3 regions of the Saccharothrix syringae genome follow, and region 1 is predicted to be linked to each of the others. Evidence: riboswitches for the same ligand, from Rfam matches in the RefSeq annotation. Region 1 holds a riboswitch; each other region holds the start of a gene.
What was found. A riboswitch is a leader RNA that binds a small molecule or an ion and turns the genes downstream of it on or off. The one in region 1 is predicted to bind cobalamin.
Positions count from the first base shown of each region.

Region 2: another riboswitch for cobalamin. It lies ahead of EKG83_RS23245 (prenyltransferase/squalene oxidase repeat-containing protein); the one in region 1 lies ahead of cobN (cobaltochelatase subunit CobN).
Region 3: another riboswitch for cobalamin. It lies ahead of EKG83_RS34370 (CbtB-domain containing protein); the one in region 1 lies ahead of cobN (cobaltochelatase subunit CobN).

Region 1 is NZ_CP034550.1:2,485,587-2,490,014, reverse strand. Features, by position in the region: gene cobN (cobaltochelatase subunit CobN) at 1-2,020, opposite strand, end outside; cobalamin riboswitch at 2,056-2,191, opposite strand; gene EKG83_RS11705 (hypothetical protein) at 2,199-3,206, shown strand; gene EKG83_RS11700 (precorrin-8X methylmutase) at 3,203-3,829, shown strand; gene EKG83_RS11695 (precorrin-2 C(20)-methyltransferase) at 3,826-4,428, shown strand, end outside.
Region 2 is NZ_CP034550.1:5,362,487-5,366,914, reverse strand. Features, by position in the region: gene EKG83_RS23260 (S8 family peptidase) at 1-192, opposite strand, end outside; gene EKG83_RS23255 (DMT family transporter) at 364-1,278, opposite strand; gene EKG83_RS23250 (cytochrome P450) at 1,389-2,648, opposite strand; cobalamin riboswitch at 2,737-2,877, shown strand; gene EKG83_RS23245 (prenyltransferase/squalene oxidase repeat-containing protein) at 2,962-4,371, shown strand.
Region 3 is NZ_CP034550.1:8,291,974-8,296,401, reverse strand. Features, by position in the region: gene EKG83_RS34390 (GAF domain-containing sensor histidine kinase) at 1-123, opposite strand, end outside; gene EKG83_RS34385 (PAC2 family protein) at 185-1,081, opposite strand; gene EKG83_RS34380 (HAD family hydrolase) at 1,198-1,863, shown strand; gene EKG83_RS34375 (CbtA family protein) at 1,955-2,686, opposite strand; gene EKG83_RS34370 (CbtB-domain containing protein) at 2,696-2,881, opposite strand; cobalamin riboswitch at 2,913-3,087, opposite strand; gene EKG83_RS34365 ((2Fe-2S)-binding protein) at 3,136-3,792, opposite strand; gene EKG83_RS34360 (group I truncated hemoglobin) at 3,901-4,272, shown strand; gene EKG83_RS49275 (hypothetical protein) at 4,405-4,428, shown strand, end outside.

The DNA.
Region 1 (4,428 bases):
GGATGGCCAGGACCAGGTTCACCCGGGTTTCGCCGGTGGGGGCCTCGCCCAGGACGTGCAGGCCGTCGCGGATCTGGACGTCCTTGATCTCGCAGAGCCAGCCGTCCACGTGGAGGAGGAGGTCGTCGAACTCGGCGTCGTGGGGGCGGTCCTCCAGGCCCAGGTCGTGGTCGAGCTTGGCGGCCTGGATGAGGGTCCAGATCTGGGCTCGGATGGCCGGGAGCTTGGCCGGGTCCATGGCGGCGATGGTGCCGTGCTCGTCCAGGAGTTGTTCCAGGCGGGCGATGTCGCCGTAGCTGTCGGCGCGGGTCATGGGTGGTACCAGGTGGTCCACGAGGGTGGCGTGGGCCCGGCGCTTCGCCTGCGTGCCCTCGCCCGGGTCGTTGACCAGGAACGGGTAGATCAGGGGCAGGTCGCCCAGGGCCGCGTCCGGTCCGCAGGACGCGCTCATGCCCGCGGTCTTGCCGGGGAGCCATTCGAGGTTGCCGTGCTTGCCCACGTGGACCACCGCGTCGGCCTGGAACTCCTGTTCCAGCCAGCGGTAGGCGGCCAGGTAGTGGTGGCTCGGGGGGAGGTCCGGGTCGTGGTAGATGGCGATGGGGTTCTCGCCGAAGCCGCGCGGGGGTTGGACCATCACGACCACGTTGCCGGAGCGCAGGGCGGCCAGGACGATGTCGTCGCCGTCCACGAAGAGGGTGCCCGGCGCTTCGCCCCAGTGCTCCTCCATGGCTTCGCGGAGGTCGGCGGGGAGGGTCTGGTACCAGGTCCGGTAGCGGGTGGCGGGTAGCCGCACCGGGTTGCCCTTGAGCTGTTCCTCGGTGAGCCAGTCGGGGTCCTGGCCGCCGGCGGCGATGAGGGCGTGGATCAGGGCGTCGCCGTCCTGGTTGTCGACGCCGGGGAGGTCGGTGCCGATGTCGTAGCCGCGTTCCCGGAGCGCTTCGAGCAGGCGGACGACGCTGGCGGGGGTGTCCAGGCCGACGGCGTTGCCGATGCGGGAGTGCTTGGTCGGGTAGGCCGAGAGCATGATCGCGATCCGGCGGTCGGCCGGGGGGACGTGGCGGAGCCTGCCGTGGCGGACGGCGAGGCCCGCGACGCGGGCGGCCCGCTCCGGGTCGGCCACGTAGACGGTCAGGCCGTCCTCGTCGACCTCCTTGAAGGAGAACGGGACGGTGATGATCCGGCCGTCGAACTCGGGGATGGCCACCTGGGTGGCCGTGTCGAGCGGGGACAGGCCGTCGTCGTTCTCATCCCACGCGGTGCGGCTGGTGGTCAGGCACAGGCCCTGGAGGATGGGGACGTCGAGGGCCGCGAGGGCGCCCACGTCCCACGCCTCGTCGTCACCGCCGGCGGAGGCGGTGGCGGGGGTGGTGCCGCCCGCCGCCAGGACGGTCACCACCAGGGTGTCGGCCTTGCGCAGCTCGGCGAGCAGGGACTCGTCGGCGGAGCGCAGGGACGCGCAGAAGATCGGGAGCGGGGTGCCGCCCTTGGCCTCGATGGCGTCGCACAGGGCGTGGACGAACGCGGTGTTCCCGGCCACGTGGTGGGCGCGGTAGTAGAGCACCGCGATGGTGGGGCCGGTGGGGGTGGTGCCGGTCTCGCGGTCGAGGATCCCCCAGGTGGGGGCCGGTTCGGGGGCGCTGAAGCCGTGGCCGGTGAGCAGGACCGTGTCGGACAGGAAGTCGTGCAGCTGGGCCAGGTTGGCCGCGCCGCCGTGGGCCAGGTAGGCGTGCGCCTCGGCGCAGACGCCGGCGGGCGCGGTGGACAGCTCCATCAGCTCGGCGTCCGGGTTCTGCTCGCCACCCAGGACGACGACCGGGCGAGGGCCGGCCAGGAGGTGGTCCAGGCCCTCCTCCCACGTGCGGCGGCCGCCGAGGATGCGGACCACCACCAGGTCGGTGCCCTCCAGCAGGGCCGGGAGGTCGTCGACGGTGGTGCGGGCCGGGTTGGCCAGGCGGTAGTCGGCGCCGCTCGCGCGGGCGGACAGCAGGTCCGTGTCGGAGGTCGACAGCAGCAGGATCACGTGCGGGCTCCATCCCTCGGGGGTCCTCGCCCCAGGTCGTAGGGGACGGCTGGGCGGAGTTCCTGACTCCCGGGGCTTCCCCCGGTCACAGTGGCGGGACCGCGCCGGACTCGCACCGGCTTCCTCCTGTTGCTTCGCCGTTCGGAGGCCACCCTAACGGGCGGTTAGCATCCAGCCCATGTCCACCGACCGAGTTCGCCCGGACGCCTGCCCCGGCGCCGTCGACGTGCACCGCGCGGCCGACGGCGGGCTGGCGCGGGTGCGGGTGCCCGGCGGCACGCTGAGCGCCCGTCAGCTCGACGTGCTCCGGGAGGCGGCGCTGGAGCTCGGGGACGGGTTCCTGGAGTTGACCTCGCGGGCCAACGTGCAGGTCAGGGGCTTGGCACCGGGGGCAGAGGTCGAGCTGGGCGCCCGGTTGCGCGAGGCGGGGTTGCTGCCCTCGGTGACGCACGAGCGGATCCGGAACGTCGTGGCCGCGCCGCTGGAGGACAACCAGGCCCTGGTCGACGGGATCGACGCGGCGCTGTGCGCGGTGCCGGAGCTGGCCGGGCTGTCCGGGCGGTTCCTGGTCACGGTCGGTGGCCCGGTCAGCGGGCTGGGTGGCGACATCGGGCTGGTCGGGGACGCGTTGTTCCTGGCAGGCCACGATTCAGGGGTCCGGGTGGACGACCCGGTGGCGGCGGTGGTGACCGCGGCGCGGTTGTTCCAGCAGGTGCGCGGCGACGCCTGGCGGCTGTCCGAAGTGGACGGCGGTGTGGGGAGGATCACCTCGGCTTTCGGGACCGTCGTCGACGAGCGCCTGCCCGCCGTTGTGACGCCGGTCATGCCCGGACCGGTCGGGGCGGTCGTCGTGGCCGGGGTGCCGCTGGGGCGGTTGGACGCGCGGCTGCTCGCCGGGGTGCCGGTGCGGGTGACGCCGTGGCGCAGCGTGGTGGTGCCCGCCGGGACCGACACGAACGGGTTGTTCACCTCGCCGGACTCCCCCTGGCACGGGGTGAGCGCGTGCACCGGGCGGCCGGGGTGCGCGAAGTCGTTGAGCGACGTGCGGGCCGACGTGGCCCGGTGGGTCGGCACGCCGCACGCGGGGCGCGTGCACTGGTCGGGCTGCGCGCGCCGGTGCGGGCGGCCCGCCGGGGACGTGGTGGAGTTCGTCGCCACCGACGACGGGTACGAGGAGATCAGGTGACCAGCTACGTCAGGGACGGCGCGGAGATCTACCGCCGGTCGTTCGCCACCATCCGGGCCGAGGCCGACCTCGACCGGTTCCCCGCGGACGTGGCGCGGGTGGTGGTGCGGATGATCCACGCGTGCGGCATGGTCGACCTGGTCGACGACGTGGCCTTCTCGCCGGGCGTGGTGCGCGGGGCGCGGGAGGCGCTGCTGGGCGGCGCCCCGGTGCTGTGCGACGCGCAGATGGTCGCCTCGGGCGTGACGCGGCGGCGGCTGCCGGCGGACAACGAGGTGCTGTGCCTGCTCGGCGACCCGCGGGTGCCCGCGCTGGCCGAGGAGATCGGCAACACGCGCAGCGCCGCCGCCCTGGAGCTGTGGGGCGAGCGGCTGGACGGCGCGGTGGTGGCCATCGGGAACGCCCCCACGGCCCTGTTCCACCTGCTGGACATGGTGGCGGCGGGCGCGCCGAGGCCCGCCGCGGTGCTGGGCGTGCCGGTCGGGTTCATCGGGGCGGCCGAGTCGAAGGACGCGCTGGCGGCCAACGCGCTCGGGTTGGAGTACCTGGTCGTGCGCGGTCGCCGGGGCGGCAGCGCCATGACCGCCGCGGCCGTCAACGCGATCGCGAGCGAGGACGAATGACCGGGAAGCTGTACGGGGTCGGGGTGGGTCCGGGCGACCCGGAGCTGGTGACCGTCAAGGCGGCGCGGCTGATCTCCGAGGCCGACGTGGTGGTGTTCCACAGCGCGCGGCACGGCCGCAGCGTGGCGCGGCGCATCGCCGAGCCCTACCTGCGGCCCGGCCAGGTCGAGGAGCAGCTCGTCTACCCGGTGACCACCGAGGACTCCGACGACTACCAGGGCGAGATCGACGCCTTCTACGAGGAGTGCGCGCGACGGCTGGCGGTCCACCTCGACGCGGGGCGCGTGGTGGTCGTGCTGGCGGCCGGCGACCCGTTCTTCTACGGCTCCTACATGCACCTGCACAAGCGGCTGGCGCACCGGTACGAGGCCGAGGTGGTGCCCGGCGTGACGTCGGTCAGCGCCGGCGCGGCCGTGGTCGGGCGGCCCCTGGTGGAGCGGGACGAGGTGCTGACCGTGCTGCCGGGCACGCTGCCCCCGGACGTGCTGGCCGAGCACCTGGCGGGTGGCGACCCGGTCGCCGTCATGAAGCTGGGGCGGACCTTCCCGCAGGTGCGGCGGGCGCTGGAGGACGCCGGGCGGCTCGACGAGGCGTGGTAC
Region 2 (4,428 bases), 2.9 Mb from region 1:
GACGGTCGCCGAGGCGGTCGCGAGGACGACCTCGGCCTGGTGCCGCGGCGCGGCGGGGCGGTGCCGGTGGTCAGGCCGATGGCGGTGGCGGAGACGGACAGCAGGGTGAGCGCTCTGGTGAAAGGACGCACTTGTCGGCTCCTTCGGGTGCCCCCGGACCAGTGCGCCCCGACGCAGGGTCGACGGGGCCAACGGTCACTCGTCCGGGTTCATCCCTGCAGCCTGACCAGCGGTTATGCCATGGTCAACCCGGTTCGGCCGAACGGTCGCGTTCGGCATCACGCTCGGTGGAGAAAACCGACAATTGGTAAGGACCACGTCGCTCGGGCGGCCTCTTGCCGTGCGGCCGGCCGGGGGTGCCGCCTATCCGCGCACCGATGCCGACACGGCCCCGGCAGCCCGGCGGCCGACCCCGGACGCGCCGGGCGCGGCGGTCAGCCTGGTCAACGCGACCCCGGCCACCACCACCAGCACCCCCACGACCACCCGCGGGGTCAGCGGCTCGCCCAGCACCACCGCGCCCAACGCCACCGACACCACCGGCAGCAGGTACCCGACCGCGGCGGCGTTGGTCGGGCCCTCGTCGGTGATGATCCGGTAGTTCAACACGAACGTGGCACCGGTGCCGAGCACACCCAGGACCACCAGCGCGACGACCGCGACGGTGTTCGGTCCCGCCGCCGCGCCGTCGAACGGCAGCAGCAGCGCGCTCAGACCCGCCGCGACGGCCAGTTGCGCCGCCGACACCGCGAGCGGCGCGCCCTTGGCCACCAGCGTGCGGCTCATGTAGGCGAACGCGACGGCGTAGCCGGCGGCGGCGGCGAGCAGGAAGAGCGCGCCCACCCCGGTCACCCCCTGTTCCCACGGGGCGAAGACGACCAGCACGCCCGCGAACCCGAGGCCCAGCCCGGCCGCCCGCACCGGGGACAGGCCGCGCTCGCCCCCGGTCACCAGGCCGATGAGCAGCGACCACAGCGGGGTGGTGGCGTTGAGCACGCCCGCGACGCCGGAGTCGACCGTCTGCTGCCCGATGCCGAACAGCACGAACGGCAGGGCGTTGCAGAACAGGGCGGCCACGGCGAGGTGACCCCACAGGCCGCGCGGCAGGCGCTGGCCCGCCCGGCGCGCCAGGGCGAACACGAAGGCCGCGCCCAGCGCGCACCGCGCGGTCGCGATCTGCGCCGGCGCGAACCCGGTCAGCGCCAGCTCGATCCACAGGAAGCAGGAACCCCACAGCAGGGCCAGCAGCCCCACCCGCAGCACGCCTCGTCCGGTCATGGGACCACCGTGCCCCGGTGGGGGTTTCAAGAAAAGTGAAACCTCATGCACGTGCGTTAAGCGCTGCTTCAAGGTCGGGGCCCGCGCCGTTGCGGACCCCGTTCGGGCGCTCAGCGCGTGTGGACCAAGAGCCGGTCCACGCCGTGGACGATGGAGGCGGCCCGGAAGACCGGGCGGTCCTCGGCCAGGCGCAGGTTCGGGAACCGGCGCAGCAGCGCCGGGTACGCCGCGCGCAGCTCCATCCGGCCCAGCTCGGCGCCGACGCAGCGGTGCGCGCCGTAGCCGAACGCCAGGTGCGACGAGGACTTGCGGGTGTGGTCGAACCCGGGCGTGCCCTCGCGGTTGGCGGCCGCCAGGGACACCACGATCGCGTCGCCCTCCTCGATCCGCTGCCCGCCCACGGTCAGGGCGTTGCGGGCGAAGCGCGGGAACGCCACCTGCACCACGCTCAGGTGCCGCAGCAGCTCCTCCACCAGCGGGGCGACCGCCGCGTCGTCGTCGCGCATGGCGGCACGCGCCTCGTCGTCGCGCAGCAGCACGTAGGCGCCCAGCGCCAGCATGCTCGCGGTGGTGTCGAACCCGCCGGTGAGCACGCCGTCGGCCAGGCCGGCCAGCTCCGCGTCGTCGACCGCGTCGCCGTGCTCGCGGATGATCATGCCGATCAGGCCGTCGCCGGGCGAGCGGCGCTCGCGCTCCACGATGTGGCGCATGTACTCCAGCGACTCCGAGATCGCGCCCAGCGCCTGGCCGGCGCCGCCGAACAGGTCGAACCTCGCCGCCGCGAGCTGCTGGAACCGGTCGCGGTCGTCGTAGGGCACGCCCAGCAGCTCGCAGATCGTCAGCGACGGGATCGGCAGGGCGAACTCCTTGACCAGGTCCACCGGCCCCTTCGCGGCCTCCATCGCGTCCAGCCGCTCGGTGACGATCTCGTCGATGCGCGGCACCAGCCGCGACAGCCGGCGCATGGTGAACTCCGGCGTCAGCAGCCTGCGCAGCCGGGTGTGGTCCGGCGGGTCGGCGAACCCGAGACCACCCGGCGACTGCTCCAGCCGCCCCACCGCCGCGCCCAGGCGGGTGTAATCGTTACTGAACGCCGCTGTGTCGGAAAGCACTTCCCTGGCCTCCGACTCGCCCGTGACCAACCACACGCGAATGCCGAACGGCACGGGCACCCGGTGCACCGGCCCGGACTCCCGCATCCGCTCCAGCTCCGCCACCGGCTCGACGCCGTCCCGCTTCAGCGGCACCAGCGCACGGTCCGGGAGCAGCGACAACGCCCGTGAACCGATCTTGCCCATGATCCACCGCGTCGCCGAACGCCGTGCGACCCACGCCACCAGGCCCTCGCGCACCGACGCCAGAGTCGCCATCCCACACCCCTCGTTCCCCAGTCCGTCCCCAGATCGAATCGACGAACGGTAACCGCATGCGCGGGTGGCGAGCATCGCGCCACAGGCGGATTGACACACCGTGGTCGGTGGCAGACGATCGGCAATCGCGCGTGAACAGGGGGAAGCCGGTCGAAGTCCGGCGCTGGCCCGCAACGGTAGGTCCCGGCCCGGGACGAGCCCGAACACCCGCCACGCGCGGCACGCTCCAGACACCGTCGAGGTCAGCGGGTCGGAGCCCGGGTGAAGGCCGTCCGGGGTCCGCTCGCGCGCCTCGCGCCCGGAAAGGTCGAACATGCCGATCAGGCCGATCAGACGGACCGCCGCCGCGGTCGCCGCCGTCGCCGCGCTGCTGGTCGCGCCGCACGCCCACGCGCAGCCGCCGGCCGACGCGCCTTCGGCGGGCACGTCGTCGACGGACGCGGCTCTGGTCGGCGCGGCTCCGGCGGACGCGACTCTCGTCGGCGCGACTCCGGCGGACGCGGCTCCCGTCGGCGCGGCTCCAGCAGACGCGGCTTCGGCCAACGCGAGTTCGGCCAGCGCGGCCCAGGCGGGCGTGGCCGCCGCCGCGGCGGGGTGGCTGGCCCGGCGGCTCGTCGACGGCGACCACCTGGAGACCGAGTACGGCGGCACCCGGTTCGTCGACCACGGCCTGACCCTGGACGCGCTGTTCGCCCTCGCCGCCGCCGGCGTCGCCGAGGACCGCGCGGACGCGATCACCGCCTGGTTCGCCCGGCCCGAGACCGTCGCGACCTACCTGCACTTCGGCGACCCGAACACCTCCTACGCGGGCTCGTACGCCAAGCTCGCGCTGGCCGTGCAGGTGCGCGGCCTGGACCCGACCGACTTCGGCGGGGTCGACCTGATCGCGGGCCTGACCGCGCTGCAGGCGCCCTCCGGGCGGTTCTCCGACGTCCCGCAGGACTTCTCCAACGGCTTCACCCAGGCGTTCGCGGTGCTGGCGCTGGAGCGCCGGCAGAGCGCGCCGCGCAACGCGGTCGACTTCATGCTGGGCACGCGGTGCCCGGGCACCGGCTTCCCGGTGCAACTGCTGGCCGAGCCCTGCGTGCCCGACGTGGACACCACCGCGATGGCCGTGCAGGCGCTGCTGGCGGTGGACCGGACCCCCGCGGACGACGCGGCGCTGGCCGAGGCGCTGACCTGGCTGGCCGGGCAGCAGCAGCCGGGCGGCGGGTTCCGCGAGGACGGCAAGGACGACGAGGGCAACGCCAACAGCACCGGCCTCGCGGCGCAGGCGCTGCGCGCGGGTGGTCGGACCGCCGAGGCGGACCGGGCGGCGGCGTTCCTCGCCGGGCTGGCCCAGGGCTGCTCGGCGGCCGGGGCGGACCGCGGTGCGATCGCCTACGACCGGACCGGTTTCACCGCCGCGACCGCGCAGGCCGCGAGCGCGCAGGCCGTGCTGGGGCTGGTGGGCGTGGGCTACGCCGAGCTGTCGGCCGAGGGCGCGGTGACCGGCGTGCCGGTGCTCGACTGCCCGGTGGCACCGACCTCCACGACCCCGGCGGCCTCCACTTCGGACACCACGACCACGACGACCGCGGTGGCGGCGGCCGGTGGCGGGCGGGAGCTGGCCCGCACGGGCGTACCGGTCGGGCCGGCCACGTGGCTGGGTTCGCTGCTGCTGGCCGCGGGTGCGCTGCTGCTGGTGGTGGCGCGGCAGCGGCACGCCGGGGTCGGGAAGTGACTTCACGCGGTCTCGCGGCCTCGTCGGCGATACCGGTCACGGCTGCCGCCCGCGCGG
Region 3 (4,428 bases), 5.1 Mb from region 1:
CAGCACGTCCCTCGCCAGACGGGTGATGCGGTCGAACCGCTCCTCACTCGGCGTGTCGAGCAACCGGAGCGCCTTCAGCGCGGCGACCCGGTTGACCTCGGCGTCCCAGGCTTCGTCAGTCACCCGGCCCAGTCTGAGCCAAATGGCCCAATCGTGTCGGCTTATGACACTTTCGAGTGAACTTCTACATGCCTGTCGGTCCGCGCCCCGGCCCCCGGCCGCGCCGCCGGAGGTAGCGCTCGAACTCGGCCGCGATCGCGTCACCGCTGGCCTCGGTGATCTGGATCTCCGCGTCCCCGCGCTCCTCCAGCGCCCGCACGTAGTTGCGCACGTCCTCGTCCTCGTCGGCCATCTCGCTGACCGTGCGCTCCCACTCCTCGGCCTGCTCCGGCAGCGCCCCGAGCGGGACCTCGACGTCCAGCACCTCCTCCACCCGGTGGAGCAGCGCGAGCGTCGCCTTGGGCGAGGGCGGCTGGGACACGTAGTGCGGCACGGCCGCCCAGAATGAGATCGCCGGCACCCCGGCCTGCACGCACAGGTCCTGGAACACGCCCACGATCCCGGTCGGCCCCTCGTACCGGGACCGCTCCAGCCCGTACTTGGTGGCCGCGGCGGCGTCGTAGGCGGTGCCGGTCACCGGGACCGGCCGGGTGTGCGGGGTGTCCATCAGCAGCGCGCCCAGCGTGACCACCGTGGTCACGCCCAGGTCCTCGATGTGGCGCAGCAGCTCGCCGGCGAACTTCCGCCAGCGCATGTTCGGCTCGATCCCGTGCACGAGCACCACGTCGGTGGCCGACCCCGGCGGTCGGCACACCGAGAGCCGGGTCGTCGGGAATTCCACCCTCCGGGTGACGCCGTCCACCATGCGGACTGTGGGGCGGGTCACCTGGAAGTCGTAGTAGTCGTCCGGATCGATCTCGGCCAGCGGCGTCGCGTCCCACGTGAGTTGCAGGTGCTCGATCGCCGTGCTGGCGGCGTCGCCAGCGTCGTTCCACCCCTCGAAGGCCGCCACCATGATCGGGTTGGTGAGCGGTTTGCGGGGGTCGAAGGGGGTCTGGGCGGCCTGGTCCGGATCGGTCACCTGGTCAGACTACGACCCCCGGCGCCCGCCCGACGCCGTAGGCTGGCCCACGCCGGGTCGTGTCACCCCGACGCTTCGGGGCGCGCCGGTTCGCGGACTTCGCGGGAAGGGTGTGGATGACGGTCGAGGCTGTGCTGTGGGACATGGACGGCACGCTGCTGGACTCGGAGAAGCTGTGGGACGTCCCGCTGTTCGAGTTCGTCGAGAAGCTGGGCGGTGAGCTGTCGCTGGAGACCCGTCACGCCATGGTCGGCTCCAGCGTCCCCCGGACCATGGCGATGCTGTTCGCCGAGGTCGGCGTCGACGCGCCCACCGAGGAGGAGCTGGAGGACGGCGCGGCGTGGATCATGCGGCGCACCGAGGAGGTCTTCCGGGCCGGCCTGCCGTGGCGGCCGGGCGCGCGGGAGGCGCTGCGCGCGGTGCGGGCGTCCGGCGTGCCGATGGCGCTGGTGACCTCGACCGAGCGGGGCCTGACCGAGGTCGCGCTGGACACCATCGGTCGCGACCTGTTCGACGTGACCGTCTGCGGTGACGAGGTGGACGGGCTGAACAAGCCGCTGCCCGAGCCGTACCTGAGGGCCGCCCGCCTGCTCGGCGTCGACCCGACCCGGTGCGTGGCGGTCGAGGACTCGCCCACCGGCGTGGCCTCCGCCGTGGCGGCAGGCTGCACGGTGCTGGTGGTGCCGTGCGACGTGGAGGTGCCGGGTGGCGAGCGCCGCGTGTTCCGCGACTCCCTGGTGGGCGTCGACCTGACGACGCTCGCCCCGCTGCTGGACGGCTGAGGGGCCGGGGGACCGCTGAAGCCCCGCCGGTTCACCGGGCCCACCGGGGTTCGGCGGACCGCTGGGACCCGCCGAACCCCGGTGTCCCCGGCTAAAGAGCCGACACCCGCCTCCGCACCCGCACCGCCGGGTCGACCAGCAGGCCGAACACCACGCCGAGGCCCAGCCACAGCGTGGCCTGCTCGGCCAGCGAAGCCAGCCGGAACTCCCACAGCAGGCCCGCCGGCACGTCCGCGGGCACGTCGTCCGGCGTCGCCGGGAACACCACCAGCAGCACCGCCAGCGCGGCCACCACGGCCACCGCGGTGACGGCCGCCCGGACCGGCGCCGGCAGGTGCGCCAACCGCCGGACCAGCACGCCCGCGCCGTGCACGACCAGCAGCCCGGCCGCGATCAACCCCAGGTAGAGCACCGTCCGGTACTCCACCGTCGTGCTCTCGCCGACCCCCGGCGGGTTCGCCGGGTACTTCACCGCGGGCAGCAGCACCGCGACGCCGAACGCCGCGGCCGACAGCCACACCGCCCGGGTGAACGGCGCCCTGGTCGGGAACCAGTGCCGCGCCCCGGCGTAGGCGGTGGCGAACAGCGCCCCGACGGCGAGCCCGACCACGACCGCCGCCAGCGCGCCACCCACCACCTGGGTGCCGCGGCTGAACACCTCACCGTGGTCGTGGGCACCCGGTTCGGCCGGCCGCGCCTCCTCGACGGCCAGCGCCGCCCGGATCGGGGCCTCCACCACGAGCACCCCGACCAGACCCGCGAGCAGCCCGGACAACCCGCCCGAACCGATCCCGCGCAGCAGCAGACTCCGGTAAGCGGACACCCGGCGCGCCTAGTGGCAGGGCACGCCGAGCGCGTGGCGCCCGTCGTGGAAGAACTCGTGGACGGTCTCGGCGGCGTGGCCGAGCGCGATGCCGTTCTCCTGGAGCACCAGCCAGGTCACCAGCAGCGCGACCAGCGCGACGGCGTAGGCCCACCTGGGGACGTGGACGGGGACGGACTGCGCGGGGCTCGTCATGACGGCCTCCTCCATACCTCGTGGAAGGTCAACAACAACTCGTGCCGCAGCCGGTCTCCTGACTCCCGGATCGACACCGTCCCCGCGTCTTCCCAGCCGCGCGTGCGACCAGTGACGTGCTCGGCGGGTTGGCTCCCCGGTCACAGTGGCGAGGACCGCGCCGGATTCCCACCGGCTTCCCGTCCACTGCGGCCTGCGAACCGTAGATGTCGATCGCCCGGCGGCACAACCGGCCGGAAGAGTTGTCGTGCGCCTCACGTCAACGCGCAGTCACCGCACTTCCCGCCGCCGTCGAGCCGGTAGTACAGGCAGCAGCTGCGCCGCCGGAACACCACCTCGCCCGGAAAGGGGACGAACACCCCGGTCCCCCGCAGCGGCGGCTCCGCGAACAGCTCCTCGCCCAGCGCCACGCACTGCTCCGCGGTCGCCACCCCGGCACGCGCCGCGGTCCGCAGCGCCCCGGCCGCGGACGACGCCGCGTTCCCCCACAGCAACCCGGCCGCCACCGGCGTGACCGCGCGCAGGGCCCCCACCACCGGCGCCAGCGGCTCGGCGACGCCCACCCCCGCCACGGGCTCCTTCAACCGGACCCGCAGGCCGTCCTCGTCGTAACGCCACCAGAGGTTCGCCGGCCGCACGTCCGGCACCGCGCCACCGACCACGCGGGCGGCGACCACCGGGCACAGCAGCCGCGCGGAGTAGCCCAGGAAGAACAGCGAGGCGGCGACCCGCGGTTCGCCGGTGCGGTAGCGGTCGGCGATCCGCCCGAGGACGTCGGGCAGCGCGGGGCCTCCCAGCAGCGCGGCGCCGTCGTGCCAGCCCGGGTCGGGACGGCCGACGTCGAGGGCGAAGAACGGGCTCAGGCCGCGGACCTGCCGCAGGGTGGCCAGGACATCGGCGAACTCGGACACGCGGCCCAGTCTGCCGCCCCGGGGTTTTCACGATGGCGACGCGGGGTTGACGGCGCGGCAACGCCGCCGCGGTGCACTGGTGGCTCCCACTCACCCCGGGGGGCGCGGATGACGAGCACCTACGACCGGATCGGTGGCCAGGAAGCCCTGGTCAGCGTGGTCGACGACTTCTACGGGCGCGTGCTGGGCGACCCGGGGCTGGCCCCGTTCTTCAGCGGGACGAACATGTCCCGGCTCAAGGGCAGGCAGGTCGAGTTCTTCACCGCCGCGCTCGGCGGGCCGCAGGAGTACACCGGGCGCTCGATGAAGGAGGTGCACCGCGGCATGAACATCGGGCAGGCGCACTTCGACCTCGTGGCGGGCCACCTGGCCGAGGCGCTGGCGGCGGCGGGGGTGCCCGCGGAGACGGTGGGGGAGATCATCGGCGTGGTGGCCCCGCTGTCGGCGGACATCGTCGCCCCCGCCGCACCCGCCGCCTGACCCGGGGCGCCACCCGCCCGGCGCCGCACCGCGCGCACCGCCCGGCCCACGTCGCGCGGCTCGCACTGCCTCGCGCCGCCCGGCCGTGCTGCCTGACCTGCGCCGCCTGACCTGCGCCGCCTGACCTGCGCGGTGCCCGAGCCCGACCACACCGGT